DNA from 4 places in the Buttiauxella agrestis genome. Region 2 is predicted to be linked to each of the others. Evidence: predicted binding sites of a transcription regulator. Region 2 holds the regulator's gene; each other region holds the start of a gene.

Region 1 (8,153 bases), 960 kb from region 2:
GCAACAGCCACGTACTGTTCAGCAGCAGTCGCGCACCACAACAACGGCACAACAGCCGTACCAGGATTTGTTGCAAACGCCGCCACATAACACTCAGCAGCGTGCAGCACAGCCGGTGACACAACCGCGTGAATCCGCGCAGCCGAAGGCGGCTCCGATTACCCGTGAGGAAGTAGCGAAACAAGCTCCGGCAGCTCAGGAGAAGCCAAAGGATGAGAAACGCTGGATGGTTCAGTGCGGCTCGTTTAAAGGCAGCGAGCAGGCGGAAACCGTTCGTGCGCAGCTTGCGTTTGAAGGCTTTGATTCCCGGATTACTACCAACAATGGTTGGAACCGCGTCGTCATCGGCCCAATCAAAGGCAAAGACAATGCTGATGGAACGATCAATCGTCTGAAGATGGCGGGTCACTCTAACTGTATTCGTCTTGGCACTGGGGGTTGAAACCCCCAAAATCCCCCCCATCTATAATTGCATTCAGCCCCGATAAAATGTCGGGGTACTTATTTAGCTGATGCAATAAGGGGTCTGCTCGTGACAACAATAGTAAGTGTGCGCCGCAACGGCCATGTCGTAATCGGTGGTGATGGTCAGGCCACGCTCGGCAATACTGTAATGAAAGGCAACGTCAAAAAAGTGCGTCGTTTGTATAACGACAAAGTGATTGCCGGCTTTGCTGGCGGCACCGCGGATGCCTTCACCCTATTCGAACTGTTTGAACGCAAGCTTGAAATGCACCAGGGCCACCTGGTGAAAGCCGCGGTTGAACTGGCAAAAGACTGGCGTACCGATCGTATGCTGCGCAAACTAGAAGCTCTGCTTGCGGTCGCTGACGAAAACGCCTCTCTTATCATCACCGGTAATGGTGATGTTATCCAACCAGAAGATGACCTGATTGCTATTGGTTCAGGCGGCCCTTATGCCCAGGCAGCAGCGCGTGCGCTTCTTGAAAATACTGAACTCGGTGCTCGTGACATCGTAGAGAAATCGCTGGGGATCGCCGGTGATATCTGTATCTACACCAACCATTTCCATACTATTGAAGAATTAGCGTCTAAGGCGTAAGGAATCCCCATGTCTGAAATGACCCCACGCGAAATTGTCAGCGAACTGAACAAACACATCATTGGCCAGGACAATGCCAAGCGTTCCGTGGCGATTGCGCTGCGTAACCGCTGGCGCCGTATGCAGCTTGATGAAGAGCTGCGTCATGAAGTTACGCCAAAAAACATTCTAATGATCGGCCCAACGGGTGTGGGTAAAACCGAAATCGCTCGTCGTCTGGCAAAACTGGCCAATGCGCCGTTCATTAAAGTTGAAGCGACTAAATTCACCGAAGTTGGCTATGTGGGTAAAGAAGTGGATTCTATCATCCGCGATCTGACCGATTCCGCGATGAAAATGGTGCGTCTGCAATCCATCGAGAAAAACCGCTATCGCGCCGAAGAAATGGCCGAAGAACGTATTCTCGACGTATTGATCCCACCCGCTAAAAACAACTGGGGTCAAAACGAAACTGCACCGGAGCCTTCTACGGCTCGCCAGTCTTTCCGTAAAAAATTGCGTGAAGGCCAACTGGACGATAAAGAAATTGAAATCGATCTGGCTGCGGCACCGATGGGCGTTGAAATCATGGCTCCTCCTGGCATGGAAGAAATGACCAGCCAGTTGCAGTCCATGTTCCAGAACCTCGGCGGTCAGAAGCAAAAACCTCGCAAGCTGAAAATCAAAGACGCGATGAAACTTCTGATTGAAGAAGAAGCCGCGAAACTGGTGAATCCAGAAGAGCTTAAGCAAGACGCGATTGATGCCGTTGAGCAACACGGTATCGTGTTTATCGATGAGATCGACAAAATCTGTAAGCGCGGTGGCAACAGCTCCGGCCCGGATGTGTCTCGTGAAGGCGTGCAGCGTGATTTGCTGCCGCTGGTTGAAGGCTGCACCGTTTCGACTAAACACGGCATGGTCAAAACTGACCACATTCTGTTTATCGCATCCGGCGCATTCCAGGTAGCAAGCCCGTCTGATTTGATTCCAGAATTGCAGGGTCGTCTGCCAATTCGTGTGGAATTACAAGCGCTGACCGTAGAAGATTTCGAGCGTATTCTGACTGAGCCAAACGCGTCGATCACTGTGCAGTACAAGGCGCTGTTGGGCACAGAGGGCGTAAATATCGACTTCACCGAAGATGGTATTCGTCGTATTGCTCAAGCCGCGTGGCAAGTGAACGAATCGACTGAAAACATCGGTGCGCGTCGTCTGCACACTGTGCTGGAACGTCTGGTCGAAGATATCTCTTATGATGCCAGCGAGATGAACGGCCAATCCATCCTGATCGATGGCGAATATGTCAGTAAACATCTGGATGAGTTAGTAGCAGATGAAGACTTGAGCCGTTTTATCCTATAATCCCGCTCAACGTATTTTCTTCATTTGAAATGGAGGGCTTATGCCCTCCATTTTTTTATATCTAACAGAGAGAACTATGAGCGAATCGCACTCTGTAAGCACCACTCAGGCCTGGCTTGAAAGCCTGCGCCCACGCACGTTACCTCTGGCATTTGCCTCTATCGTTTGTGGCTCGGCGTTGGCTTTCTGGCAAGGTGTGTTTAACCCTGCAATCGCATTGTTGGCATTGTTGACCGCGGGATTACTGCAAATCCTCTCAAATCTGGCGAATGATTACGGCGATGCGGTAAAAGGCAGCGACAAAGAAGACCGTATCGGGCCGTTGCGCGGGATGCAAAAAGGGGTGATTACTCAGGCGCAAATGAAAAAGGCGCTGATGATCACCGTGGTACTGATTTGTCTTTCTGGCCTGGCCCTGGTGGCCGTTGCCTGCCGTACGCTGGCAGATTTTCTCGGCTTCCTGGCATTAGGTTTGCTGGCAATCATCGCGGCCATCACCTACACCGTCGGCACGCGTCCGTATGGTTACATGGGGCTTGGTGATATTTCGGTGCTGGTGTTTTTCGGCTGGCTGAGCGTGGCAGGAACCTGGTATCTACAAGCGCACTCTCTCGCGCCTTTAGTCATTTTACCTGCAACCGCGTGTGGGTTATTAGCGACCGCCGTGCTTAACATCAATAATTTGCGCGATATCGACAGTGACCGGGAAAACGGTAAAAACACGCTGGCGGTGCGTCTGGGGCCAGTGCAGGCTCGTCGTTATCACGCCTGCCTGCTGATGGGCGCTCTGGCCTGCCTGGCCGTGTTTAATTTGGTGTGGCTACAAAGTCTGTGGGGTTGGCTGTTTGTGCTGGCAGCACCGTTGCTGATTAAGCAGACCCGGTTTGTGCTGCGCGAAAGGGATCCGCTCGCTATGCGTCCAATGCTCGAGCGCACGGTAAAAGCCGCGTTGCTGACTAACCTATTGTTTGCGATAGGAGTTGTGCTCAGTACGGTGTCGTTTTAGCTGACAAATATCAATTAACAATTGATGATTTTGCCAACAGTTAACATTAAGCGATATACTGACAACTCGTGCAGCAACAGAATCTTAATCCTATGAAATATGATACTTCCGAGCTTTGCGACATCTACCAGGAAGATGTCAACGTCGTTGAACCGCTGTTTTCCAATTTCGGTGGGCGGTCGTCCTTTGGCGGGCAAATCATCACGGTGAAATGTTTCGAGGACAACGGATTGTTGTATGATCTGCTCGAACAAAATGGCCGTGGTCGAGTGCTGGTGATTGATGGCGGTGGCTCAGTTCGCCGCGCGTTGATTGACGCAGAACTTGCCCGTCTGGCGACTCAAAACGAGTGGGAAGGCATTGTGGTATACGGTGCCGTGCGCCAGGTCGATGACCTGGAAGAACTGGATATTGGTATTCAGGCAATTGCCGCCATTCCTGTTGGCTCTGCGGGTGTTGGCGTTGGCGAAAGTGACGTGCGCGTTAACTTTGGCGGCGTGACATTCTTCTCCGGCGACCATCTGTATGCGGATAACACCGGCATCATCCTTTCCGAAGATCCCCTTGATATTGAATAACACAATCGAATAACAAAACGGGCGCCCTTAGGCGCCCGTTCTTTTTCTGGCTAAAGTCTTACACTTCTTCCATCTTACCCAGCAGGGCATGCAGACGATCCTGCCACACGTGCTGTTGCTCTTTCAGAGAATTGTTTTCACGTACTAATTCTTCATGATTGCTCTGAGATTGCTGAACTTGCTGAGACAGATTGTTGTTAGTCTCTTTCAGTTCTTCGATTTCCATTTGCAGCAGGGTAATGGTATCAATCGCCTGCTGTACTTTTGCTTCCAGTTTCTCAAACACTTCAAATGACATTTCGAACCTCTCCTGAATTGCAAGGCGTTGATGGATGTCTATACCCGTTAGCATTCGAGTTGCAGGTAGGCGGCCAGGGAGCTTATCCCGATGAGCTTACTTCAGTAAGTGATTCGGGTAAGTGAGCGCAGCCAACGCCCCTGCAGCTTGAAGGATGATGGGTATAAATCCCCCGTTCCGGATATTCCCCGAAGACACCTTATGAATATATGCGCACCACGCAGCGTGTCTCGATTGTAAGTAGCGTGAGTACCCGTGTCCAGCGAGTTCAAGCGCTCTTTGCGTAACATAACGTTTTTCGGCATATACCGAACGACGGCGCGGCTTAAAAACACTATTTGTTAATGCGCTGAAGATTAACGTGCGCGTTTGCGTTGTCTTTTTTGGGTGATAGTGCGCACATAATGACGCGAGATCGCTCATTTTTATGACGAGACACGCAAATTTTAGGTTCGATATTTCTCGTTTATGTTCGTTAACGATAAATTAACACTACGCCTACATGGCACCTGCGCGGCAGGGAATGCCCGAACAAACAATAATCATTAATTTTGCCTTCAGGACCCTATTATGAGTCAGACAGCTCCATCAACCTTGAAAGGTCAGTGCATCGCCGAGTTCATGGGTACAGCATTGTTGATTTTCTTTGGTGTCGGATGCGTTGCCGCCTTAAAAGTGGCAGGCGCAAGCTTCGGGCAATGGGAAATTAGTATCATCTGGGGGCTGGGGGTAGCGATGGCTATCTACCTGACCGCAGGGGTATCCGGTGCGCACCTCAATCCGGCAGTCACCATCGCATTGTGCCTGTTCGCCTGCTTCGATAAACGCAAAGTGGTTCCGTTTATTGTTTCACAAGTCGCAGGTGCGTTCTGCGCCGCAGCTTTGGTGTATGGCCTGTATTACAATTTATTCCTCGATTACGAACAGACGCATCATATGGTGCGCGGCAGCGTAGAAAGCCTGGATTTGGCCGGTATTTTCTCAACCTACCCTAATCCACACATCAATTTGATTCAGGCGTTTGCCGTAGAGATGGTGATTACCGCCATTTTGATGGGCGTTATCCTGGCTCTGACTGATGATGGCAACGGCATTCCACGTGGCCCATTAGCACCGTTGCTGATTGGCTTACTGATTGCGGTTATCGGCGCATCAATGGGACCGCTCACCGGCTTTGCGATGAACCCTGCGCGTGACTTCGGTCCGAAACTGTTTGCATGGCTCGCGGGCTGGGGCGACGTTGCGTTTACCGGCGGACGCGATATTCCTTACTTCCTGGTGCCAGTATTTGGCCCAATAGTAGGCGCAGCGCTTGGCGCGTTTGGCTACCGTAAGTTGATTGGCCACCATTTACCTTGCGATGTCTGTGTTGAAGATAAAGAGAAATCCAACACCTCCACGCAACAAAATGCTTCTTTGTAAGACTGACTTCAGGACAAGATTATGACTCACGAAAAAAAATATATCGTCGCACTTGATCAGGGTACCACCAGCTCCCGCGCCGTCGTCCTGGATCACGATGCCAACGTAGTCAGCGTTTCGCAGCGCGAATTCCAGCAAATCTACCCAAAAGCAGGATGGGTAGAACACGACCCAATGGAGATTTGGGCAACACAAAGTTCCACACTTGTCGAAGTGCTGGCGAAAGCTGACATCAACTCAGACCAAATTGCCGCCATTGGTATCACCAACCAACGTGAAACCGCGATTGTCTGGGAAAAAGAGACGGGCAAACCGATTTATAACGCCATCGTCTGGCAGTGCCGTCGCACCGCAGAAATCTGTGAACAGCTCAAACGCGACGGCCTGGAAGAGTACATCAAATCAGCAACCGGCCTGGTGGTTGACCCGTATTTCTCCGGCACCAAAGTGAAGTGGATTCTTGACCATGTGGAGGGTTCGCGTGAGCGTGCTCGCCGTGGCGAATTGCTATTTGGTACGGTCGATACCTGGCTTATCTGGAAAATGACTCAAGGGCGCGTGCACGTCACCGACTACACCAACGCCTCCCGTACCATGTTGTTTAACATCCACGATCTCACCTGGGATGACCGCATGCTCGAAGCGCTGGATATCCCACGCGAGATGCTGCCAGAAGTGCGTAAATCGTCAGAGGTTTATGGCCAGACGAACATCGGTGGTAAAGGCGGTACGCGTATTCCTATCGCCGGGATTGCTGGCGACCAGCAAGCCGCGCTGTTTGGTCAGTTGTGCGTCAAAGAAGGGATGGCGAAAAACACCTACGGCACCGGCTGCTTTATGCTGATGAACACCGGCACTCAGGCAGTTAAATCCACTCACGGTTTGTTGACCACTATCGCTTGCGGCCCACGCGGTGAAGTGAACTATGCGCTGGAAGGTGCCGTATTCATGGGTGGCGCTTCTATTCAGTGGCTGCGCGATGAAATGAAACTTATCAGCGACGCGACGGATTCTGAGTACTTCGCTACAAAAGTCAAAGACACCAACGGCGTATATGTGGTGCCAGCCTTTACCGGCCTCGGCGCACCTTACTGGGACCCATATGCTCGTGGTGCCATCTTCGGCCTGACGCGTGGCGTGAACGCCAACCACATTATCCGCGCCACGCTTGAGTCCATCGCTTATCAAACGCGCGACGTGCTGGAAGCGATGCAGGCTGACGCGGATATCCGTCTTCACGCCTTGCGCGTAGATGGCGGTGCGGTGGCGAACAACTTCCTGATGCAATTCCAGGCGGACATTTTAGGTACGCGTGTAGAACGCCCTGAAGTCCGCGAAGTCACAGCTTTAGGCGCGGCATATCTGGCGGGTCTGGCCGTTGGTTTCTGGCAGAATCTCGACGAAGTTAGCGAGAAAGCGGTTATCGAAAAAGAGTTCCGTCCAGGTATCGAAACCACCGAACGCAACTACCGTTACGCTGGCTGGAAAAAAGCCGTGAAACGCGCGCTGGCCTGGGAAGATCACGAAGAAAGTTAATTGCCCTCCCCCTAACCCTCTCCCTCAGGGAGAGGGGATCACCCTACCCCGCCTGTGCTAAACTCGGTCGCAATTGGGCTTCTTAAATGAGTGTGTAATGAGACGAGAACTTGCGATTGAATTTTCCCGTGTAACCGAAGCGGCGGCACTGGCGGGTTATAAATGGTTGGGTCGTGGCGACAAAAACACGGCGGATGGCGCGGCTGTTCACGCCATGCGCATCATGCTCAATCAGGTCAATATTGATGGCCAGATTGTGATTGGTGAAGGGGAAATCGACGAAGCGCCAATGCTCTACATTGGTGAAAAAGTCGGTACCGGCCAGGGCGACGCTGTAGACATCGCCGTTGACCCGATTGAAGGTACCCGCATGACGGCAATGGGCCAGGCCAACGCGCTGGCTGTGCTGGCCGTCGGCGATAAAGGCAGCTTCCTGAATGCGCCCGATATGTACATGGAAAAACTGATTGTCGGCCCGGGTGCGAAAGGCATTATCGACCTCAATCTGCCGCTGGCTGAAAACCTCTATAACATCGCCGTTGCGCTCAATAAGCCACTGAGCGAACTCACCGTTACCATTCTTGCTAAACCACGCCACGACGCCACCATTGCAGAGTTACAAAAACTTGGCGTGCGCGTTTTCGCCATTCCTGATGGTGATGTTGCTGCGTCAATTTTGACCTGTATGCCGGATAGCGAAGTTGATGTGATGTACGGCATCGGCGGCGCACCTGAAGGCGTGATTTCCGCAGCGGTTATTCGCGCGTTAGATGGCGACATGCAAGGCCGCCTGTTAGCTCGTCACCATGTGAAGGGTAATAGCGAAGAAAACCGTCTTATCGGTGAAAAAGAATTAGAACGCTGTAAGGCAATGGGCATTGAAGCGGGTGTGGTATTAAAACTCGA
Region 2 (8,153 bases):
GCAGTTGTTGATTGCAGTGCGCCAGCTGTTCTTGCAGGACATTAAGCTCAATATCGGCAGCCAGCGTTTCCGGGCGTGCAGATTTATGTTCTGCCAATGCTTTTTCAACCTGCTGGAAGAGCACAGTTTGCTGCTGAAGTTGTTGTTCAAGCTGTTGTTTTTTAAGTTCGAGTCGTTGGCATTCGGCTTCATCCAACAACGCCGCCTGGAATGTTTGCGCATCAGCAAACGGGCTGGCGGCGAGTGCTGAGAGGAATTGCTCGCTTGCCTGAGCGACGCGCGTTTCTTCTTGCTTGTGTTGCTGTTGCAGCGTCCGCCACTGGCTTTCCAGCGCAATACAATCACTGTGCAGGCTATGCCAGTTCTGTATTGCCGCATTTTGTTCGTTTTCCGCTAGCGGTGCAGGCGTAGTGCCATCGTCAACAAATGTGCTGAGCACATTTTCCAGCAACGTCAGTTGCTGTTGCACGCGGGGAAGCTGTTCATTGCGCTGTTGCCACTGTTGTGATTCCTGCTGGCGCTCCGCCAACCAGTTATTCTCTTCACCAGGAGTCGGGTATTGCAGGCCAGCGTTATTTAGCGCGGTGGTGATTGCTTCGCGCTGTGTGGCAATTTCAGCGGCAAGTTTAGCGTGTTGGGCACGTGTCTGAGTAAGTTGTTCTTCCAGCACAATGCGCTGGCTTAACTGATGTAACTGTTGTTCGCGCTGTTCTTCACTTTCCAGCCACTGCTCGAGGTTGTCTTCCGGCGCGAGGGTCAGTTGCAGATTTGCGCACAGTTGTTGCCAGCGTAAGCGCAATCCGTTTTCCTCTTCGTTCAGCGCAGTGATAGCCGTCAGCAGGTTTTCGCGCTGTTTACGCTGCGTATCAAGCTGGCCTTTCATCGCAAAGCCCGCTTCCGCAAGAAGGGCAACTTCACGTTTAAGTTCGGCTAGCCGCTGCTGATTTTCTCCGGGCTGAATCGCCTGATAATCAGCGACCGCCGGATGTTGCGTCGAGCCGCACAGAGGGCAAGGTTGATGAGGCTGTAAACGAGCGCGTTCGGCTTCAAGGCTGACAATACGCAGTTCAAGCTCAAACACTTTCTCGATGTCACTCTCATGCTGGCGGCGTTCTTTATATTGCTGGCGCTTTAAAACCAGCTCCGCATCACCCTCGGCAATTTGTTTTTCGAGGGCGGCAATCTCTTGTTGTTGCTGCGATTTGCGTTTGAGAAGCGATGAAAATTGAGGCTGTAATGTGGCAAGCTGCTGGCGCTGCGGACGTGCAGCCATCGTTGCTTGTAAGTGGGCACTTACTTCATCAGCGCTGAGAGACATTTCAGCTACTGGCAGAAGTTCGAGCTTCTTCTGGCTTGAATCGATACTACGCTGCAAATCCTGTAGCTTTTCAGCCTCACGCTGCTGCTGACCAAACCCCATGCGCCAGCCCGCCAGCTCAGTTCCCCACTGGCGGAATCGGTCGTGAGTTTTCAGCCACTCCTGGAGCTGCGAGCTTTCCTGCGTGAGTTTTGCAGCCGTGCTTGCGGCGGCCTGCCGTGTCTGCTGGCGTCGCACTGTCGCCTGATGTAAGCGAGCATTCACTTCTTCACACTGAGCATGTGTGTTTTGTAGTGTTGCCTGCAACTCCTGCAAACGTTGCCAGTCAGGGCGCAGTTTTTCTGCCGGTTGTGCGCGAGTCAGTTTATCTAATTCTGGGGCGGCAGCTTCTATTGCCCGGTTCGCCGCATTCAGCAATTGTTCTGCCTGCGCATGTTTTTGGGTGAACTGCGCCAGTTGGCCTAGCCATTGCTGATGCTGCTGGAGTTTCATTTGTTCCGCGAGTCGCGCTTTTTCTTCTACGCTCAAGGTCTGCAAACTCTCAGAAAGCTGCTGGTGCTGCTCTTCACTTAACACTGCCACGCCAGCGGCCTGCGCTTGTAGGTTCTCAAGCTGGCTGCGCACATTTTTATGATTCTCGAACACCGCCGCAGAAACGGTGCCGTAAATTTCAGTTCCGGTCAGCTCTTCGAGCAAAGAGGCGCGGTCATTGGCATTGGCATTTAAGAACGCGGCAAACTGACCCTGGGATAGCATCATTGAGCGGGTGAAACGGTCGTAATCCAGACCAGTGAGTTTGGCCGTAACCTCAAGCTTGTCTTTCACTTTATCGGCAATAATCTTGCCACTTGCCACTTCTGCAAGCTCAACGCGCGGGGCTTGTAGATTGCCGTTGGCCGCATTGCGCGCCCGGTTCTGGCTCCAGAATGCACGGTAGGCAACCCCTTTTACTTCAAATTCCACTTCCGCCAGGCATTCGGCGGTGTCGCGCGTCATGAGATCATTTTGCGATTGCGTGACGGTATTGAGGCGCGGTGTCTGGTGGTAAAGCGCGAGACAAATCGCATCGAGCAGCGTGGTTTTCCCGGCTCCTGTTGGCCCGGTTATAGCAAATAAACCGTTGCTGGCGAACGGTTCGCGGGTGAAATCGACTTTCCATTCCCCTTTCAGGGAGTTGAGATTTTTTAAGCGCAGGCTAAGGATTTTCATGCTTCTTCCTCCACGTCATGCAGGCTCGCCACCGTTTGGGCAAATAGCGTTCGCAAACGTTGTGCGCGTTCTTCGGAAGTGTCTTCCTGAACCAGGCGGCGCTCAAAAACCTCTTCAACCGTCAGCTCACTCAGCGTTTCTTTATGCTGTTGGGCGATAACGCGCTCGCGCTGTTCGCGGCTGCGGCGCAGCAACACCACTTCGACGGGGAGCGTTTCGGTTAATTGCTGAATATGGCGTTGCATATCATGCAGATATTCTTCGGTAGCGATTTCAATATCCAGCCAAACTTTGGGTTCTGCTGGTGCATCGCGCCACTGCGCGAGTTGCTGTTCGATTTCACTCAGAGAACCTTTGATGACCGCTAAAGGCTGGCTGACAGGCACCGTCAGCGGAGTTACTTCATGAAGCACGCCTTCGGCAAACTCAACCAGATAAACACTTTTGCTCTTGCCCGTTTCGTCAAAACTTAACGGGATGGGCGAGCCGCTATAACGAATGTGTTCAGTGCCACCAATGAGTTGGGCGCGATGGATATGGCCGAGTGCGATGTAATCGGCTGCCGGGAAATGCTGCGCCGGGAAAGCATCGAGCGTGCCGATGTAAATATCGCGTACCGCGTCACTTTTGGTCACGCCGACGGTGGTTAAATGGCCGGTAGCGATAATCGGCAGCCTCGTATCCGCCCGTAATTCGCAGGCTGCGTTGTAACACTGCTGGTAATGTTCGCTGATGGCTTCCATCAATGAACGCTGCTTTTCGTGGCCGGAAAGTCCCGCCTGGCTATTTTGAATATCCCGGGGGCGCAGGAACGGAATCGGACAAAGAATCGCACCCGGTTCCCCCGATTTAGTGTTGAGTACGATAGCTTGCTGGCTGGCATCATGCCGCGCACTGGCGATGACATAAGTATTCAGGCACGCCATTAATTCGCGAGATTCATTCAGCGTGGCGACGGAATCGTGGTTTCCCGCCAGCACTACAAGGGAACAGCCGGTTTGCTGCAGTTGCACCACAAAACGGTTATACAATTCGCGCGCGTAACTCGGCGGCGAACCGGTATCAAAAATATCGCCTGCGACAATTATCGCATCCACATCATGCTCGACTGCGGCTTGCAGCAACCATTCAAGGAATGCCTGGTGCTCCGGCCCACGGCTTTTGGTATAAAAATTTTGACCAAGATGCCAGTCTGATGTGTGAATAATGCGCATTGGTTGTCCCTTGGCATAAAAAAGCGTGGCGGGATTATAAAGCGGATGAGCAAGAACGACACAATTGAGTGTCATAATTCATTGTGATGAGTCGCCAGGCATTTATGTTTTTCATAAATCTGTCATAAATCTGACGCATAATGGCACCGCATTGAAACAACAATAATTATTCCTTGAGCAGGGCGAATCATGGCGAAGCGTATTTTAGTCGTAGAAGATGAAGCTCCAATCCGTGAAATGGTGAGCTTTGTGCTCGAACAAAACGGTTTTCATCCTGTAGAAGCGGAAGATTATGACGCCGCAGTGAATCTGCTTATCGAACCCTTTCCGGATTTAATTTTACTGGACTGGATGTTACCGGGTGGTTCAGGTATTCAATTCATTAAGCATCTGAAACGTGAAGCATTAACACGTGAAATCCCTGTCATGATGCTGACGGCGCGTGGTGAAGAAGAAGACCGCGTGCGAGGGCTTGAAGTTGGGGCCGATGACTATATTACCAAACCGTTTTCCCCGAAGGAGCTGGTGGCACGCATTAAAGCTGTGATGCGCCGTATCTCTCCGATGGCGGTGGAAGAGGTGATTGAGATGCACGGACTGAGCCTGGATCCGTCATCGCACCGCGTCATGACCGGTGAGAACCCATTAGATATGGGGCCAACAGAATTTAAATTATTACACTTCTTTATGACGCACCCGGAGCGGGTGTATAGCCGTGAACAATTGCTTAATCATGTATGGGGCACCAATGTTTATGTCGAAGACCGAACGGTGGACGTACATATTCGGCGGTTACGCAAAGCGCTTGAACATAGCGGGCACGACAGGATGGTACAAACAGTACGCGGTACGGGTTATCGGTTCTCAACCCGCTTTTAATTCCTTGTCAGGAGAGTGACGCGTGCTGGAAAGGTTGTCATGGAAAAGGTTGGTGATGGAGCTGGTGCTCTGTTGCATACCTGCCGCCATCTTAGGTCTTATTTTCGGCCATTTACCGTGGTTTTTATTACTGGCAGTCACCGGACTGCTGGTTTGGCATTTCTGGAATTTACTGCGTTTATCGTGGTGGCTGTGGGTGGATCGCAGTATGACGCCGCCGCCAGGGCGCGGGAGTTGGGATCCCCTGTTGTACGGTCTTCATCAGATGCAGCTGCGCAACAAAAAGCGCCGCAAAGAGTTAGGCAATCTGATTAAGCGTTTTCGTAGCGGAGCCGAATCTCTGCCCGATGCGGTGGTTCTGACCACGGAAGAAGGGACGATTTTTTGGTGTAACGGTCTGGCGCAACAATTGCTGGGGTTACGCTGGCCGGACGATAACGGGCAGAACATCCTTAACTTGCTGCGCTACCCGGAATTTACTCGCTATCTGTCGCAAAAAGAGTTTTCACGTCCGTTAACTTTGGTACTCAATACGGGCCGCCATCTGGAGTTCCGTGTGATGCCCTACAGCGATGAGCAGTGGCTGCTGGTGGCGCGAGATGTGACTCAGATGCACCAGCTCGAAGGGGCGCGACGTAATTTCTTTGCTAACGTCAGTCACGAACTGCGAACGCCGCTCACGGTGCTGCAAGGTTATCTGGAGATGATGCAGGACCAGACGCTTGAAGGACCGCTGCGTGAGAAAGCATTAGGCACGATGCGCGAGCAAACTTCGCGCATGGAAGGGTTGGTTAAGCAGCTTCTGACCCTTTCAAAAATAGAAGCCGCTCCGGCGATGGTGCTCAATGAAAAGATTGATGTGCCGCTGATGCTGCGTGTTGTAGAGCGTGAGGCGCAAACTCTCAGCCATGAACGGCAGACGATACAATTTGATATCGACCCCACGCTGAAAGTCTTTGGCAATGACGAGCAACTGAGGAGTGCGATTTCCAACCTTGTTTATAACGCGGTCAACCATACGCCAGAAGGCACGCATATTACGGTGAGCTGGAAACGCGTGGCGGGCGGGGCAAGTTTTAGCGTGACGGATAATGGCCCTGGGATTTCAGCAGAACACCTTCCGCGCCTGACCGAGCGTTTTTACCGCGTCGACAAAGCGCGTTCGCGCCAGACGGGCGGCAGTGGGCTTGGGCTGGCGATAGTCAAACATGCTTTAAGCCACCATGATGCACGTCTGAATATTGAAAGCCAGCCGGGCAAAGGTTCGACGTTTTCCTTTGTTTTGCCCGAGCGGTTAATCGTTAGCGAGAAATAGACCGATAATCAGTTTTCGTCGGTCGGATAAGCGAAGCAACATCCGACACTAGCGCAATAAGTGTCAAAATAACTTTCCACAGGCCAATATTCTGGCCTGTGTTTTTTTTGCCCACATGTAAATCAAAAACACTCAATCGGTTATAATTTAACCACACAAAAGACCATGATCTTTTCCTATGATTAATCGAATCCACTGGTGATGCTGTTAATTTAAGGATATCAATCTGGTTTTTAGATCCGTTCTTGCCTTCAAACGCTATAAGCGTTTTAATTGCGGCCCTGTGATTGGTAGACCGACTGGATATGAGTGGTAATTCAAACAACTATTCTTCTCCACCGATCCCGGAAAGGATTTTCCGCTGTCGAGTCTACTGATTGCCGCTTTTATGCCGAGTTAACAGGTATAAAAATTTGAATACTTTCAACACCACACATCCACAGGCTGCAAATATTTTATGACCCATCATTTGAAATCTCGAGACATCCTCGCACTGGGCTTTATGACCTTTGCGCTGTTTGTCGGCGCAGGCAATATCATTTTCCCTCCTATGGTGGGGCTACAAGCAGGTGAACACGTTTGGATTGCATCGCTTGGCTTCCTGGTGACGGCTGTAGGCCTGCCGGTGCTGACTATTGTCGCCATCGCTCGTGTCGGTGGGGGCATTGATAGCCTCAGCTCGCCAATTGGCCGTCGTGCTGGTGTGTTGTTAGCCACTATCTGCTATCTGGCTGTTGGGCCGCTGTTCGCCACGCCGCGTACTGCTACCGTTTCTTTTGAAGTGGGAATTGCCCCGCTGGTTGGCACCGGTGAGTTACCGCTGTTTATCTACAGCCTGGTTTACTTTGCGATTGTGATCGGCGTTTCGCTGTATCCGGGCAAACTTTTAGACACCGTTGGCCATGTGCTGGCCCCGGTAAAAATTGTCGCGCTGCTGGCGTTGGCTGCGGGCGCAATGTTGTGGCCTGCGGGTGGTATCAGCACGGCGACTGAAGCGTATCAGAATGCTGCATTCTCAAACGGCTTCGTGAATGGTTATCTCACCATGGATACCCTGGCGTCGCTGGTGTTCGGCATAGTGATTGTCAACGCCGCGCGTTCGCGTGGGGTGACTGAATCTCGCCTGCTGACGCGCTATACCATTTGGGCTGGCCTGATTGCCGGTGTTGGCTTAACGCTGATTTATCTGGCTCTGTTCCGCCTGGGTTCAGACAGCGCAACATTGGTTGCCGACCAAAACGCGAACGGTGCCGCAATTCTGCATGCGTATGTGGCTCATACCTTCGGTGGCGCAGGTAGCTTCTTCCTCGCAGCTTTGATTTTCCTGGCTTGCATGGTCACGGCAATTGGCCTGACTTGTGCGTGTGCTGAATTCTTCAGCCAGTATTTGCCACTGTCATATCGCTCGCTGGTGTTTATCCTGGGTCTGTTCTCAATGGTGGTTTCCAACCTGGGTTTAAGCCATCTGATTCAGGTTTCAATTCCAGTGCTGACGGCAATTTACCCGCCGTGTATCGCGTTGGTGGTGTTGAGCTTCACCCGTCCGTGGTGGCATAACTCAACCCGCGTGATTGCTCCAGCAATGCTCATCAGCACCTTGTTTGGTATCCTCGATGGGATTAAATCATCGGCAATCAGTGATATCTTGCCCGCGTGGACCGCGCGTTTGCCTCTGGCCGATCAGGGGCTGGCATGGTTAGCGCCAACGGTGATCATGGTGGTTCTCGCCATCATTTGGGACCGCGCCGCAGGGCGACAGGTGGCTTCAACCGCCCACTAAAATTTTTGATTTTCTTTAACCACGGGGCTTTGCTCCGTGGTTTTTTTATTGTTAAGCAGGGTGTGGAATCAATGGAAAACGCTAATAAGCTCAAGCGCGGCTTGAGTACCCGGCACATACGCTTTATGGCGTTGGGTTCGGCAATTGGCACCGGGCTGTTTTATGGCTCGGCAGACGCTATCAAAATGGCTGGTCCAAGTGTGTTGCTGGCTTACATCATCGGTGGTGTGGCGGCATATATTATTATGCGCGCGCTGGGCGAGATGTCGGTTCATAACCCTTCAGCCAGTTCTTTCTCTCGCTACGCGCAAGATAACCTCGGCCCGCTGGCAGGCTATATCACCGGCTGGACCTACTGTTTCGAAATCCTGATTGTGGCAATTGCGGATGTCACCGCGTTTGGCATCTACATGGGGCTGTGGTTCCCGGCGGTGCCAC
Region 3 (8,153 bases), 2.2 Mb from region 2:
GTCGTTCTGGAAAGGAAGGAACGCGGTGCTACGGGGTAACGTCATAAATAATCTCCGAGAGAAAGAATATATGTGTTCCCGATGTGATATTCAGGCTGCGAAACCTGGCTGCGGATTTTGCCGCAGCGGGGCTGACTATACCGTAGTCGTTAATGTTAACCAACCCGCTAATGAGTAGGTTGCGAATTGGTTTCCAAAGATATTTTGGTTGTTGCAGAGGGTTACATTAGACAGCGTAACCCTATTGGCTGGAGGAGTTTTATGCCTCAGAAAGCGCTTACCAAGTTTCGAAAGGGGCTAAACCTTAAACCCATAATGGCTGCCATCCGGTAACTCAATTTCAACACGCAGCTTACTTCCCGTCGCCTCTACATACCGTTTTAACGTCGATAATTTCAGGTCTTGCCCCTGCCTTTCCATGCCCGCTATACATGGCAAACACTATACCCCCACACTCTGTAAAGTTTTGCATATCATTTTGACCCTCCCCTTACTGGAAGGTTTAGTCTCTGCGGCAGGCTTAATTCCCTCTTTTGAAAGGTATTCATTGATGAAACAAAAACTGCTTTTCGCCTTACTGGCACTCAGCATCAGCGGCTCTGCGTTAGCTGCGCAGGGTGATGCTGATTTCCTTGCCGCACACGGTATTTCAGGCAAAACTACCGAGCAAATGGTGGAGGCGATCGACGGTTCGACTCAGGCGCGTCCGCTGCCATATAACGCAGGGATCACCAGCACCGAGTTGAAATTATCCGATGGGACGCAGCAGTTCAGCTACCCGTTGGGCGATAAGTTTTACCTGTCGTTCGCACCGTATCTGACACAAACCCATCCGTGTTTTAACCACAGCCTGTCGGGCTGTCGCGGAGAGTTGGCGAATACGCCATTTGAGGTAAAAGTGACGGATAAAAGCGGCAAAGTCCTGGTGCAGAAAAGCATGACCAGCCACGCCAACGGGTTTGTCGGCGTGTGGCTACCCCGAGATATCGAAGGCACAATTGAAGTGAACTATCAGGGCAAAACCGCCAGCGCACCGATAGCGACACATAAAGACAGCCAGACCTGTTTAACCACGCTGCAATTGCAAGGTTAACCGTTGTCATGTCGGGTGAGGCTAACGTTCACCCGACATTCAACCCTCTATCTGTGCGACCAAAACGCCTGCTGCATCGCCCTCGTCTCTTCGATGATTTCCGGCACCGGGCCGATTAACTCCACCGGTTTCTGGCAATGCTCAAAAACATATTTCGATGACACGCTCATCGTCGGGTTTTCTTCGTGGCTGCCTGTCGCCTCCAGCAATTGGCTTTCGTACATGCCGAAAACCACCCGCCCAATGTTCGCCCAGTACGCGGTTCCCGCGCACATACAACATGGCTCGACGGCGGTATACAGCGTGCACTGCCACAAATATTCGGCGGTGTAATTGGTGGCAGCGATTCGCGCAAGCGTCGATTCCGCATGGTTTACGGTGTCGATGTTGCACTGCTCGAGCAGCACAGTTTCGTTATCCGGCGCGACTAATAATGCGCCAAACGGATGATGCCCGAGGGCAATCGCTCGCTGCGCCACGGCATTAGAGCGGCGCAGGTGGCGTAAAATTTGTTCTTTGTTCGGCCCTGGCCCACGTTTTACAGACATATTTTTCCATCCTTATTTTGCATCAAGGCTCCATGGGAACAGGCGTTTTTGCAGCCAACTCACCAGGCCATAAAGGGTCAAACTACACACCACCAGCAGGAACAAACTGGCGAAGGCCAGGGGGATTTTGAATGATGAGGTGCTGAACAAAATCAGATAACCCAGCCCCTGGTCGGCGGCGACAAACTCCGCGACTACCGCCCCGATTATCGACAGCGTAATCGCTACTTTCAGCGCGCTGAAAATATACGGCACAGCATAGGGCATGCGGATTTGCCAGTATTCACGGTTACGCGGCGCGCGCAGGGTTTTCGAGAGTTCGATCAACTCGGCAGGCACTGACGTCATACCCGTAGCGGTGGAAATCACCAGTGGGAAAAACGAAATCAGTGTGGTGATCACCACCCGCGGCAGCATGCCGGAGCCGAGCGTGACGACAATAATGGGCGCAATTGCCACAACCGGCGTGGACTGAATCACAATCAGCCACGGTAACACCAGGCGGGCGAGCAATTTAGAGCTGACGATAGCAATGGCAAGTGGCAGCGCAATCACAATCGCCAGCAGGAAACCGCTTAACGCCACGCTTAACGTCGCCAGAATATGCGTCAACCAACGCCCGGCATCCAGGGTGCTGACAGAGGCAAAAATAGCCGACGGCGAAGGCAGGATAAACACCGGGATCGCAAATAATTTACATGCTCCCTCCCAAATCAAAATCGCCACCACCAGTGCCAGCAGCGCGATGTATCGTTCCAGAAACGCTCTCATACTGGCTCCTTGCGGCAGCTAAACACTTTGTGGCGGATCTGCGCCGTTAACTCGTGGAACAGCGGATGATTCAGCGTCTCTTCATTTCTTGGACGCACCAGCGGCACATCAATAATTTCGCTGACCCGCCCGGGGCGCGCACTCATCACCACAATTCGGTCGGAAAGCAGCAACGCCTCCTGAATCGAGTGCGTGACGAACAGCACCGTTTTCGGGCGTTCGTTCCAGATGCGCATCAGCTCAAAGCTCATTTCATCGCGCGTCAGGGAATCGAGGGCCGAAAACGGCTCATCCATCAACAAAATATCCGGGTCATGCAGCAGCGAACGAGCGATGGAAACGCGTTGTTGCATGCCGCCTGACAGCTCCGCCGGGCGTTTGCCTGCAAACTGCGTCAGGCCAGTCATTTCCAGCAGTTCATGTCCGCGAGCAATATCTTTGGCATCGACGCGACCATATTTGTGCTTCATCGGAAAGGTGATGTTATCGAGCACGTTAAGCCACGGCAGCAGTGTCGGTTTCTGGAACACAAAACCCATTTCGTCACGCGGTTCTGTAACGGGTTTGCCATACACCGAAATCGTGCCGCTGCTCGGTTTGAGCAGCCCGGCAATCAAACGCAAAATGGTCGATTTCCCGCAGCCTGACGGGCCAATAAACGAGACAAATTCATGGCGGCGCAGCGTCAGATTCACTTCATCGAGCGCGGTAACCTCGGTGCCATCGGCGGATATAAACGTTTGATTAACATCACTCAACTCTATAACAGGCTGCATGGCATTCCCTTACTTAGCGAGATATCGACGGTCAACCAGCGTTTCCGGGTTCACTTTATCAAGCGGATATTTCATTGATTTTGCCACCCACTCCCAGGTGTGTTTTAACAGCACCGGATCGAATTGGCCCAGCCCATCCTTCTGGCTGATTTCATTGTTAATCAGCGGTTTTGTGACATTGAAATCGGCTTCCAGCATCGCGACGTCTGCTTCTGGCACCATAGCTTTTTGGTCCGCAGCGGCTTTATCCGGATGCGCGAGACTAAACTCGATAGACTTTTTCGCCGCCCGCAGGAAGCGCGCCACCACATCTGGCTTCTCATTAATTAATTTATCGGAGGCAAAAAACGACAGACCATAACCATCGAGGCCGTAATCGGTCCACGCCAGTTCAAGCGGTTTTTTGCCAACTTGAGTCAGTGTGGCTTCAATACTCGGGCGGTTGGTTGACCACACCACGACGCCGTCAACACGCCCGTGCGCCAGCATCGGCACCAGCGTGCCAGGGTCGGCTTTGATCTGTTTTACGCTGTCAGGATCAACGCCGTTGTTTTGCAGCATGATGGGCAATAGCGCGTTCGAGGCTGAGAACGTCGGGATACCCAGCGTTTTGCCTTTCAGGCTTTTCATGTCAGTCACGCCGCTACCCTGCCAGGAGTAAATCGCATCAGGCTGTTTCGAGTAGATACTCATAATGGCTTTCACTGGAATACCGCCTTCGGCCTGCGCCATCATTAATGACGCAATCCCGCCGGTGCCAATGTCCGCCGCACCCGAAGCGATTTTGGTCAGCGTGTCGCTGCTGCCCCGCCCCGGCAGAATGGTCACATCCAGCCCTTCTTCAGCGTAAAACCCTTCCTGAACACCCACAAAAACGAACGCTTTATCGCCACCGTTTGGCATCCAGTCGAGCTGCAATTTGAGCTTATCCAGCGCGCTCGCATGCGCACTTACCAGTGCCAGGGCTACTGCGGTCGTCAGTCGTAAAATACGCATGCTTATCTCCTCAAAAAGTGGCGAATTTGCCCCGCGGGCAAATGTGAAACGTTTGTCACAACAGTTAGAAACTTTTGTTTCAAACATACGAGGAGCAAGGTGAAAAGTTAAAATAGGAAAATCTTATAACCTGCTAAAAAGCAGGCGTTTACGCAAGTAATGGGGTCGGCGTTCTTTATTCTCAGGCGCGACGGGTATACCGTGTTGGGCATTAGAAACATCTCAACCGGAATACCCGGTTCATAGAATGAGGATTCACCATGAAAGCAGTCGTACTTGAACAAGTTGAAGGCCAGACTCAGGCAGAAGTAAAACAAATTGCCGTTCCGGCTGAAGAGTTGGGAAATGTGCTGGTCAACGTTGAATGGTCAAGTCTGAACTATAAAGATGCGCTGGCCATTACCGGCAAAGGCAAAATCATCCGCAACTTCCCGATGGTGCCGGGCATTGATTTCGCAGGCCGCGTAGCAGCGAGCAGCGACTCTGCTTTTAGCGCGGGCCAGGAAGTGGTACTGACCGGCTGGGGCGTGGGCGAAAATCATTGGGGCGGCCTGGCAGAACAAGCACGCGTGAAATCCGAATGGCTGGTGCCACTGCCTGCGGGCTTAACCGCACGCCAGGCAATGATTGTCGGTACAGCGGGCTTCACTGCCATGTTGTGCGTGATGGCGCTGGAAGAAGCAGGCGTAACCCCTGCAAGTGGCGAAGTGGTGGTCACGGGCGCCAGTGGCGGCGTGGGTAGCACTGCAATTGCCCTGCTCCATGCTTTGGGTTATCAAGTGGTGGCGGTTTCAGGTCGTGAATCCACTCACGACTATCTGCGCCAGTTGGGTGCCAGCCGCATTCTGCCGCGCAGTGAATTTGCTGAAACTCGCCCGCTGGAAAAACAAGTGTGGGCCGGTGCAGTCGATACCGTCGGCGGCAATGTGCTCGCGAAACTGCTGGCACAGATGAACTATTCCGGTTGTGTTGCGGCCTGTGGTCTGGCGGGTGGTTTCTCGCTGCCAACAACCGTGATGCCATTTATTTTGCGTAACGTGCGCCTGCAAGGTGTGGATTCGGTGAGTGCACCGATTGAGCGCCGAGTTGCCGCGTGGAAGCGTCTGGCCGAATTGCTGCCGGAGAGTTTCTATGAGATGGCGACGACGGAGATTAGTCTGGAGCAGGCACCGAAATTTGCCGATGATTTTATGAATAACGCCATTCAGGGCCGGACATTGGTTAAGGTGAGCTAATCCAATTTGGCCTTTATGGGATCGGAATTATTCCGTTCACTAAGCGTTCAGTGTTCCCTGTAATTACCGGAACGGTGAACGAGCCAAGGGTGCTAACCGCAGCACCCTTGGCAATCCCGGCTCCCGGCCTCTAAATCGCCGCTTCGCGGTAAACCTTCATTTTTCCTTTCAGTCGCTGGGTCGGTTGTGACTCGCTCCCGGCGGATCACAACCTCTCGCCGTTCCCGACGGCTCGACCCGCTTCTTACAGTCAAAACGAAGGCGATTTATGCCGGACTCAAAAGTCAAAATCCAAAGCCGGACCGGTTTTGACCTTGTTCCCGGTATAAATTGCCCCAGCGTTACCCATAAGTCAGGGTTGAACTGCCGGGAGCAGCGAAAGAGAGCGATCCGCCGGGAGCGAGTCGCGAACGACCCTGAACGTTGGGGATAAGCTGGGGTTTACCGCGAAGCGGCAATTTAATCACCGGGCGACGGGGTTGCCAGGGGGCTGGCGTGAGCCACCTGGCACGTTCACCGTTCGCTGAAATCTATGTGAAAACGGAACGCTCGGGTGAACGGAAAACTGCAATCTATGCTTAATCGGGAACTCAACCCGGCAACACAATGTTGCTGTCTGCCAGCGACCCCATCTCGTTATGCATCGCGCACGCCGCATCCACTAAATGCATCGCCAGCGCGGCACCGCTGCCCTCGCCCAGACGCATACCCATCTGCAAATACGGCTCCAGCCCTAACTTGCTCATCGCAATCACCGCACCTTTCTCAGCCGATAAATGCGAAGGAATCAGGTATTCACGCACGCCTGGTGCAATCTGGCACGCGGCGAGGGCTGAGGCATACGACAAGAAGCCATCAAGCACCACCGGAAGCCCTGCCGCCGCAGCACCCAGCATCACGCCCGTCATGCCGACAAGATCAAAACCGCCCACTTTCGCCAGCACATCAATACCGTCTGCGGCATCTGGCTGATTCGTTTCAATCGCCTGGCGTACCACAGCGATTTTGTGATGCAGTTTGTCACTCGGGAAATTCGCACCCATACCCACGACATCGTCGGGCGAGCTATCAGTTAATACGCTGACCATCGCCGCCGCAGGCGTGGTGTTTGCCATACCCAGCTCACCTACGCCAAATAGCGTGACGCCTTCTGCGGCTTTTTGCATAGTGAGTTGCATGGTTGCCAGCAGCAAATCTTCGGCCTGTTGGCGGCTCATCGCCGGGCCTTGCGCGATGTTGCCGCTGCCGCGTGCCGCTTTCATATCCAGCACGCCAGGTAACGCATCGCTGTCGATACCGACATCCACCACATGAATATCGGCACCCACGGTCGCGCCTAATACGCATACGCCGGTGTTGTGGCGCGTCATGTTGGTTGCCTGAATCGCGGTCACAATTTGCGGGGAGATCGCCACACCTTCCGCATAAACACCGTGGTCGGCGCACATCACGAAGATTGATTTGCGTTGAGTGTTCAGGCCGTTTTTCATGCCTGGCATTCCTGCCAGTTGCACTGCTAACGCTTCGAGGCGGCCAAGGCTACCGAACGGTTTTAACAGACCGTCGATGTGTTGTTGTGCGCGAGCCATCGCTTCGCTATCAAGCGGAGAAATCATTGCCAAAAGGGAGTTCAGTGTTTGCATTTTATTCTCTTTAGAGCCTTACAAAATGGTGGATGACGCTGCGCTTATCCCCCCAACGAAAGACAAACCGTAGGTCGGATAAGCGCAGCGTCATCCGACAATCAACGCAGCAGTGCCAACAAAAACACCAGCTCGCCTAATTCGATAGCCGCACCCAGCGTGTCACCGGTTTGCCCGCCGAGCGTGCGCTTTAACATCCAGCCGAGGCCAAAAATGGCCAGCAACGTAATCACCAGCGCCAGCAGACCCGAAGCGGGGAGCAGAACGGTGCATAACACCGCGCCGCCGACCAGCGTCAATAGCGTTTGCGTACCGGTAACTTTGCCGATGAATAAGTTCCCAAGACCTTTTTCACGGGCATATTGATGGTTGTACATCAGCAAGACACACGCGGTGCGCCCGGCGATGGAAGCCGCGGCTAAGACGGCCAGCATGTTGCCATCGCGCAGGGCCAGTTCGCTCACCACCAGCACTTTCGTCACGATCACAAAAATCAGCGCCAGCCCGCCGTGAGTGCCGAGGCGGCTGTCGCGCATGATTTCGAGCATGCGGTCACGGGTGCGTGCTGAGAACACCCCATCGCAGGTGTCAGCAAGGCCGTCGAGGTGGAAGCCGCCCGTCAGCAGCGCCAGGGCCAGCACGTAACCCATTGCGGCCAAAGGTAAACCCGCCCAGGGTTGCAGCAGCGTAAATACCACGCCAGCTAATCCACCCAGCAGCAGCCCGACAAACGGGAACGTCACAATGCCGCGCACATACTGGTGAGTTTCTATTCCGTCAGCCCAACGGGCGCGCACCGGAATGCGGCTCATAAACTGCAAAGTGGCGAAAAACAGGCGAACTATCATTTAATTTTCACTCCAATCCCTGAAACGACCAGCCAGACTTCATCGGCACGTTGCGCCAGACGTTGATTTACGCGTCCGGCAATATCACGGAAATGCCGCGCCAGGCGGTTTTCCGGCACAATCCCCATCCCGACTTCGTTCGTCACCAGAATCACTTGCGCCGGACTGGCTTCGCAGGCGGCGAGCAAAATGTCGATCTGCTGATTCACCACCTGCTCCATCGTTTCAAAATCCCAGTCATCC
Region 4 (8,153 bases), 430 kb from region 2:
CAAGCGATTGCAGAAGCTGACCTGATTTTGATTGGCCCCGGCAGTTTCTACACCAGCCTAATGCCGATACTTTTGCTTGAGGATATGGACCAGGCGCTACGCCGCACCCCGGCCCCGGTCGTTTTCATTGGCAATCTGGGCAAGGAATTGAGCACCGCCGCAGCCAGCCTGTCACTTGCACAGACGCTGGACGTCATGGAACAGCGAATCGGTAAACGTATTGTTGATGCGGTGGTGGTTGGCCCGCAGACAGATGTCTCTGAGATTACAGACCGCGTGGTGATTCAGGAACCACTGGAGGCGAGTGACGTTCGGTATCGCCACGACAGGCATCTGCTTCGCCAGGCACTTGAAAAAGCTATTCAGCAACTCGGATAAAAAAACGCCTTCTTAACGAAGGCGCTTACATTATGAGGTTGCAATAAACAATTGCCGTAACTGATGAAGCTGGTCACGAATTTGCGCGGCTTCTTCAAATTCCAGATTTTGCGCGTGCTCCAGCATCTTCCCTTCGAGTTGATGGATTTTCTGCTGCAACGCTTTTGGCGTCAGGATGATTTCATCATCTTCAATCACGCTACGCGCTTTGCTCTTCATCCGGCCTTTGGTTTTCGCCATGCCTTCGCCAAGCTGGAGGACATCCACCACTTTCTTATTTAGCCCTTGCGGCGTAATCCCGTTTTCTTCGTTGTAACGCTGCTGTTTCTCACGGCGGCGCTCCGTTTCGCTAATCGCTTTCGCCATCGACGGGGTGATTTTGTCACCATACAGAATCGCTTTACCATTGATGTTACGCGCCGCGCGGCCAATGGTCTGAATCAACGAACGCTCGGAGCGCAGGAAGCCCTCTTTATCGGCGTCCAGAATCGCCACCAGCGACACTTCAGGCATATCCAGGCCTTCACGTAGCAAGTTGATACCCACCAGCACGTCAAACTCGCCAAGGCGCAAATCACGAATGATTTCCATACGCTCGACGGTATCAATGTCCGAGTGCAGATAGCGCACCCTTTCGCCATGCTCTTCGAGATATTCCGTCAAATCTTCGGCCATTCGTTTGGTTAACGTCGTCACTAAAACGCGTTCGTTAATTTCGACACGTTTACGAATTTCAGAAAGCAGATCATCGACCTGTGTCCCCACCGGGCGAACTTCGATGATTGGGTCGAGCAAACCGGTTGGCCTGACGACCTGATCGACAACATCGCCACCCGATTTTTCTAGTTCGTAATGACTGGGCGTTGCCGAAACATAAATAGTTTGCGGGGCGAGTGCTTCAAACTCTTCAAATCTCAATGGGCGGTTATCAAGCGCTGAAGGCAGACGGAAGCCATATTCCACCAGCGTTTCTTTACGCGAACGGTCCCCTTTATACATCCCGCCGATTTGCGGAATAGTGACGTGAGATTCATCAACAATCAGCAAGCCGTCGGCTGGCAGATAATCGAAAAGCGTTGGCGGCGGCTCGCCAGGCCCACGGCCAGAAAGGAAGCGCGAGTAGTTTTCAACGCCAGAGCAGTAACCCAATTCGTTCATCATCTCCAAATCAAACTGAGTTCGCTGCGTGAGGCGCTGCTCTTCAAGCAGTTTGTTGTTGGCGAGCAGCACTTTTCTGCGGTCAGCCAGTTCAACTTTGATCTCTTCCATCGCTTGCAGAATACGTTCGCGCGGTGTGACGTAGTGCGATTTAGGGTAGACAGTGAAACGCTGGATAGCCTGGTCAACTTGCCCTGTCAGCGGGTCAAACAGCGAGAGCCGTTCCACTTCTTCATCGAAAAGCTCAACGCGTAATGCGAGGTCGTCCGACTCGGCCGGGAAGATATCAACCACTTCACCGCGCACGCGGAAAGTACCGCGCTGGAATGCCTGGTCGTTGCGGGTATATTGCAGCTCCGTCAGGCGCCGTATTATGGAACGCTGATCGATGATCATCCCCTTGGTCAGGTGAAGCATCATCTTCAGATATAAATCCGGGTCGCCCAGACCGTAAATCGCAGACACCGACGCCACCACAATGACATCACGCCGCTCAAGCAAAGCCTTGGTTGCTGACAGGCGCATTTGCTCGATGTGCTCGTTCACTGAGGAATCTTTTTCGATAAAAGTATCAGAGCTTGGAACATAGGCTTCGGGTTGGTAGTAGTCGTAATAAGAAACGAAGAACTCCACCGCGTTATCCGGGAAGAACTCTTTCATCTCGCCATACAACTGCGCCGCCAGCGTTTTGTTTGGAGCCAGCACCATAGTGGGGCGTTGTAAATCAGCAATCACATTTGCCACAGTGAAGGTTTTACCGGACCCGGTTACACCTAATAAAGTCTGGTGCGCAAGTCCGTCTTCCAGCCCCTCTTTCAGGCGACGAATGGCATCAGGCTGATCGCCTGAAGGTTTGAATGCTGAATTTAATTTGAACGCTTTACTCATGAAGAGGCTACCTGATGAAGAAACGAGCGGGCCGGAGGATAATTTTACTCGGCACAGGAAATTTTGCCAGAAAAAGATACTGGATGAAAAACCAGTTCCTTGCCGTCACGTTTATGATACCGACACGATTTACCGCCAGGTTTGCATGTAAAACACACAACTCTTAGCGGTTTACGCTGACCAAAATGGTTATCCCCAGATTTTTTTGCCTTTTAACATTTGTCAAGCAGTGTCATAAAAGCGTAAGGAACATCTGTGGCACTTTTATTGCAGCAATTGATTTTATTCAACTCGTTAATTTTTAAAGATTATTTTAGAAAGTCTGGTTTCGCGCCAATTCATGCGCAACCCGCGTCCGCTCTCGCTTACCGTAAGTTTTCTAACTCTAATGCACATGGTTATCCACAGGAATAGTGGATAACTGCTCTCAGGCCTTTTGCAGCGCAGACCGCAAAAAACCCTAAAATCTCTGTGCGGGAGGCTAAAAATATTTTTCCATATTATTTTTGGCTTTTTTTTACCCGTTCTGAGGTGGATATTTCTTTTGATCCTGCTCACGAATTGCGCATTTGAGAAAAGAGTGTCACAGACTTGCACCAAACACGTTAACAGCCAGGCACCGACAAAGTGCACGCTCTTTTTAAAGTCGTAGCAGCAGAAGCGTTATTCACCCTTTTTTATGAGTCTTTTCTCAAAGTTGCATTGTTCTGGCTTCAACATCGGTTCATGGCAGGAGAATTGCACAGATGATAAACGCCATGCTTCAAATCGCTGAAGTAGCCTACGTTGTTCAGCTTGCCAGAAGGAGAGTATCGATGTTGAGTCTTCGTGCTGTTAACCAGTTTTATGGCGAAAGCCATGTGCTGTGGAATCTGGATCTCGAACTGACGCCCGGCGAGTGCACGTGCGTTCTGGGCGCACCAGGAATGGGTAAAACGACACTGGTCAACTGCATCACGGGTTATCTGCCGGTGCAAAGTGGCAGTATGACCTGGCTTGAAGCAGGCCATCCTCCGCAAGATTTACTGACCCAGCCCATTGAAGGCCGGGCTGCGCTGGGGATGAGCTACGTTGCGCAGGACAGACGCATATTTTCCCAATTAAGCGTTGAGGAAAATCTTCAAATTGCACTATTGGCTGCTCGTATACCGTCACGCGCCATACCCAATATGATCTACGAGCTTTTCCCTGAACTTTACAGCTTGCGCCACATGCGTGGCGGAGAGCTTTCTGACTACCTTCAGCAGCAGTTAGCCCTGGCACGGGCGCTAGTGACTGAACCGAAACTGTTGATTCTTGATGAACCGACTTTTGGCAGCGGCCAGCGTTTTATCAACGATCTGGGAAATATCATCCGTAGGCTAAGCCGTGACTTTGGGCTGACTATCCTGCTGGTAGAACAACGGTTATCGTTTATTCGCCGTGTCGCAGACCGCTTCTGCTTGCTGCATCGTGGGCGAAATGTGGCCCAGGGGAACGTGGCTTTACTGGATGACAAACTGGTTTCCAGTTGGATAGATCCATGATGGTGTGCCATTCGACGGCAAGAGCAAAACAGAAGTTCTGCCGTCACAACTGGCCCAGTTGTTTCTGTATGTTTGCATCAACATCAGCCAGTTCCCTCTGCAAATTACATTGGCGGGTGATGGCTGATAATTCCACCAGCGGCAAAGGGACTTTCGATACACCCGCTTCACGCATCCAACGCAGCACAGGCTCAAGGTGCCAGATGGCTGTTTTACCGTCATGCACAGGCTGAGGGAATGCATCCCGGCTTACCATCACTTTGCGCATATACTGGCGTGAAAAGCCCAGCAGTTCAGCGATATCAGTAAGCCCCACCAGGTCGGGCATCACTTCGACCAATGCTGCCCCTGGAATAATACGCTTGACGTCTTTAATTGCTGAAACCACTGCCTGCTTTGCATCTTGCGCTTCGCGAGTAAAATTCAATGCAATGCGGCCGGTCACTCCCACGCCAACAAGCGCGTCATCACAACCCTGAGCACCTAAGGCTTCAACCCATTGCTCCGGATTCTGGCTCTTTTCTGGCAGTGTAAAAATCACTGTAAAACTAAACTCTGACATGTTCTGCTCCTTGCAACTCAATGCCTGATGATAGGTGGTGTGCCCTGTTGACTACAGTTATCGACAACACGGCGGATTTGCCGCGCGTGGTTATACGCGCTGCGCGGTGTGCTCCAGATGCAGCTAATACAAAACTCACCGCAACGGCAGGCTTTATCATTCCATGGGCAATACATCTTTCCCCAACAGTGCGAACCACCAGGCCGCACTTGCCAGCCCTGACATTCGGCATAGGTCAATGCTGCCTCGATATCTTTATTCGGGTGTAACCGTCGCGTCATAGAACCTCCAGTCGATACTCTCAGAAAAGTTGTCATGTGACAACATAAATTGAGAGGCAATTTACTCCTGCCCTGGTTTTCTACAACAAGAAATTCATACGATTAATTGAGTCAGGAAGAGCGCCCGAAAGATTTATCGGGCGTTGCAGAAATATGCGAGTGAAATGCGGGCTATGCCGAAAGAAGAGAAATATTCAGGTGAGCACCCAGTACCGTTTGATCATTGATTTCCGGGCAGAAAGGAATTTCACCCAGCATCGGGGCTTTTAAAACATCACACAGCGTCGCGATGTATTCTTGATGGCGTTTGCCCGTTGGCTGAACGTCGTTGGCAATCCAGCCTGCGAACTTTAAGCCGGAGTTGTGAATTGCCAGTGCCGTCAACATGGCGTGGTTGATACAGCCCAGTTTCACCCCGACCACCAGAATTACCGGCAGTTGTTCTTGTATCACCCAGTCAGCAAAAGTTGTGGTTGTTGAAAGGGGTGTGAACCACCCTCCTGCGCCCTCGACCTGCAACCAGTCTGCCTTCGTTGAAAGTGCCTCAAGCCCCGCCGATATTTGCGAAAAATCGATAGGCCGTTGTTCCTGCGCGCTCACAATATGCGGCGACGTGGGTTCCAGAAACGCAAACGGATTGACTTGTTCATAGCCTAATTTAACGCTGCTATTGCGCTGAAGTGCCAGCGCATCGCTATTACGGATGCCCTGCGCCGTCATCTCGCTTCCCGACGCGACCGGCTTATATCCCACGGTACGGAAACCCGCCGCTGTAGCCGCTTGTAGCAATGCACAACTGGCGACGGTTTTGCCTACTTCTGTATCGGTTCCGGTGACAAACCATTTTTTAATCACGTTCAATAACTCCACAAACGAGTTGCCAGGTCAGGGGGAATTGCCCCTCTTTTTGCGGCCAGGCGAGACTTAATTTTTGCAATTGTTGACGGGTCATCAACGAGGTTTTTCGCCCGTCATGAAGATGCGTAGCGCCAATGCCCTTCAGCGATTGCATGGCACTTATCACGCTGTCGTAATACTGGGTAATCTCATGAATTTGCAGAGAACACCGCCAGCCATGACACGCTTCCTGAATCTGCGTAAAAGGCAGGAAATGGTTGGCATGAGATTGTTCATCCACCGCCTGCCAGGCAGTGTGCAATTCACTTAATGAACCGGCTGCAAGGGTGGTAAATGCCACACACCCGCCCGCACGCGTGACGCGGTAAAGCTCGCTCAAACCACTTCGTAAGTCGCTACACCACTGCACAGCAAGGTTGCTCCAGGCGAGGGAAACCTGATTTTCCGAAAGCGCTATGGCTTCGATATCTCCTTCGAGATAGCAATCAGCACAACCATTGAGTGCGGCATGTTTCAACATTGCAGGCGAGAGATCCAGAGCCGTGACATGGCAGCCTTTTTCACGCCATACGCGGCTGTACCAACCGGTACCGCAACCGGCGTCCAGCACGGTTGAGATTTCCCGCCCTTCGATCATTTTTGCGAGCAGTGTTCCACTCTCACGCTGTAATTGCGCGTGGCTGTCGTAGGTGGTCGCTGCACGGCCAAATGCAGAAGCGATAGCCGCTTTGTTAACAAGTCGCGTCATGCAAAGCCTCCAGCAGCCTGTCGATGTCCTCAAAGGTGTGGCTGGCGGAGAGCGTAATACGCAGCCGCGCAGTCCCCTGCGGCACGGTGGGAGGGCGAATCGCAGTCAGCCAGAATCCCTGCTCGCGCAAAGTGGCGGCAAGCTGAATCGCCGCCTGATTTTCGCCCACAATCAGCGGTTGAATGGCGGTTTGCGAGACCCTTAATTCCAGCGGCAAGCGTGCTGCCCCCGCACGAAACCGGGCGATGTTGGCGTGTAATTGCGAACGCCTGGAATCATCCTCGCGAATGACATTTAATGCCGCCGATAACGCATATGCCTGTGCGGGCGGCATGGCGGTGCTGTAAATAAGATGGCGAGCGAATTGCAGCAAATAATCTGCCATCGATTCACTACACAACACAGCGGCTCCGCTGGCACCGAACGCCTTACCAAATGTCACCACTAGCAAATCGGGCTTAACGTTTTGCTGGTCACAGCTGCCCCGCCCTTCATCGCCGATTACGCCGACGCCATGAGCATCGTCAACCATCAACAAGCCTCCGGCGTGCCGGGTAGCTTGTGCAATTTCAGCCAAAGGTGCTTCATCACCATCCATGCTGAACACGCCTTCCGTCACCACCAATTGCTGCCCTTCCGTTGGCTGCGCAAGCAGTTTTTGCAGAGAAGCGACATCGTTATGGGCAAAGCGCCGTAGTTGCGCCGGGCTATGCATCGCGGCTTCCAGAAGCGACGCATGGCTGAGTTTATCCGCAAGAATGCGGTCTGGTTTTTCACTCAGCGCCGCAATCACCGCCTGATTAGCCGCAAACCCTGAAATAAACAGCAGCGCACGCGGATAACCGAGCCAATCCGCCAGTTGTTCTTCAAATTGCTTATGGGCTTCGTTATAGCCAGTAACATGCCCGGAACCGCCGCTGCCAACGCCGTAAATTTCGGCCCCATGCTGCCAGGCGGTTATGACTCTGGCATGTTGGCTTATTCCCAGATAATCATTACTGGAAAAATTCAGATAGCGCCTGGCGTCTTGCACCAGATAACGGCCACTACCTTGCTGATTAGCCTGACGGGTTCGTAAGCTGCCGCTGGCGCGCCGTTGTTCAAGCGCGCTGTCGATGCGTTGCTGCCAGGTCATACAGCCGCCGCGTTGTAGTAAGTCTCCGTGTCCGCGTTGAGCAGTTGATCGGTGAGTTGCTGCTGCTGTTCGTTATCGCCCGCATGAGTGGTGGTTTGCTGCGGATTAAGCCCCAGTTTGCGGAACAATTGCAGGTCTTTGTCTTCTTCCGGATTTGGCGTGGTCAGCAGTTTGCAGCCGTAGAAAATGGAGTTCGCCCCCGCCATGAAACACATGGCCTGAGTTTGCTCACTCATCTGCTCACGCCCGGCGGAAAGACGCACAAAAGAGGTGGGCATCATGATGCGCGCAACTGCGATTGTGCGAATAAAATCAAATGCATCGACATCTTCGTTTTCAGCCATCGGGGTGCCTTTTACCTTCACCAGCATGTTGATGGGCACGCTTTCTGGTGGGGTCGGCAAGTTAGCCAGTTGCAGCAATAATCCGGCGCGATCTGTCACCGTTTCGCCCAAACCGACAATGCCGCCAGAGCAGACTTTAATGCCCGCGCCGCGCACTTTGTCGAGCGTATCAAGGCGTTCCTGATAGGTGCGGGTGGTAATAATATTGCCGTAGAATTCTGGCGAGGTATCAAGGTTGTGATTGTAATAATCAAGCCCCGCCGCCGCTAAACGTT

The links. The regulator PhoB, encoded in region 2, activates phosphate uptake and scavenging genes when phosphate is short. The targets are predictions, from matches to a motif close to CTGTCATAAAACTGNCNNAT.
Region 1: the regulator PhoB is predicted to act here: its motif matches at 4,704-4,723, upstream of DY231_RS22915 (MIP/aquaporin family protein).
Region 3: the regulator PhoB is predicted to act here: its motif matches at 4,226-4,245, upstream of acuI (acrylyl-CoA reductase (NADPH)).
Region 4: the regulator PhoB is predicted to act here: its motif matches at 2,678-2,697, upstream of uvrB (excinuclease ABC subunit UvrB).

Annotation. Positions count from the first base shown of each region.
Region 1 covers NZ_UIGI01000001.1:4,842,740-4,850,892, forward strand. The annotation lists gene ftsN (cell division protein FtsN) at 1-442, shown strand, start outside; gene hslV (ATP-dependent protease subunit HslV) at 533-1,063, shown strand; gene hslU (ATP-dependent protease ATPase subunit HslU) at 1,073-2,407, shown strand; gene menA (1,4-dihydroxy-2-naphthoate polyprenyltransferase) at 2,484-3,413, shown strand; gene rraA (ribonuclease E activity regulator RraA) at 3,506-3,991, shown strand; gene zapB (septal ring assembly protein ZapB) at 4,050-4,289, opposite strand; gene DY231_RS22915 (MIP/aquaporin family protein) at 4,860-5,711, shown strand; gene glpK (glycerol kinase GlpK) at 5,733-7,247, shown strand; gene glpX (class II fructose-bisphosphatase) at 7,345-8,153, shown strand, end outside.
Region 2 covers NZ_UIGI01000001.1:3,887,033-3,895,185, reverse strand. The annotation lists gene sbcC (exonuclease subunit SbcC) at 1-2,527, opposite strand, end outside; gene sbcD (exonuclease subunit SbcD) at 2,524-3,741, opposite strand; gene phoB (phosphate response regulator transcription factor PhoB) at 3,931-4,620, shown strand; gene phoR (phosphate regulon sensor histidine kinase PhoR) at 4,643-5,935, shown strand; gene brnQ (branched-chain amino acid transporter carrier protein BrnQ) at 6,393-7,715, shown strand; gene proY (proline-specific permease ProY) at 7,787-8,153, shown strand, end outside.
Region 3 covers NZ_UIGI01000001.1:1,716,008-1,724,160, reverse strand. The annotation lists gene DY231_RS08165 (helix-turn-helix domain-containing protein) at 1-45, opposite strand, end outside; partial or broken gene proR (transcriptional regulator ProR) at 298-435, opposite strand; gene cueP (copper-binding periplasmic metallochaperone CueP) at 551-1,093, shown strand; gene DY231_RS08150 (nucleoside deaminase) at 1,141-1,641, opposite strand; gene DY231_RS08145 (ABC transporter permease) at 1,654-2,412, opposite strand; gene DY231_RS08140 (ABC transporter ATP-binding protein) at 2,409-3,188, opposite strand; gene DY231_RS08135 (ABC transporter substrate-binding protein) at 3,198-4,184, opposite strand; gene acuI (acrylyl-CoA reductase (NADPH)) at 4,445-5,419, shown strand; gene cobT (nicotinate-nucleotide--dimethylbenzimidazole phosphoribosyltransferase) at 6,010-7,062, opposite strand; gene cobS (adenosylcobinamide-GDP ribazoletransferase) at 7,164-7,907, opposite strand; gene cobU (bifunctional adenosylcobinamide kinase/adenosylcobinamide-phosphate guanylyltransferase) at 7,907-8,153, opposite strand, start outside.
Region 4 covers NZ_UIGI01000001.1:3,452,121-3,460,273, forward strand. The annotation lists gene yvcK (uridine diphosphate-N-acetylglucosamine-binding protein YvcK) at 1-378, shown strand, start outside; gene uvrB (excinuclease ABC subunit UvrB) at 409-2,424, opposite strand; gene DY231_RS16415 (ABC transporter ATP-binding protein) at 3,240-3,950, shown strand; gene DY231_RS16420 (helix-turn-helix transcriptional regulator) at 3,994-4,512, opposite strand; gene DY231_RS16425 (hypothetical protein) at 4,530-4,793, opposite strand; gene bioD (dethiobiotin synthase) at 4,965-5,648, opposite strand; gene bioC (malonyl-ACP O-methyltransferase BioC) at 5,641-6,399, opposite strand; gene bioF (8-amino-7-oxononanoate synthase) at 6,383-7,534, opposite strand; gene bioB (biotin synthase BioB) at 7,531-8,153, opposite strand, start outside.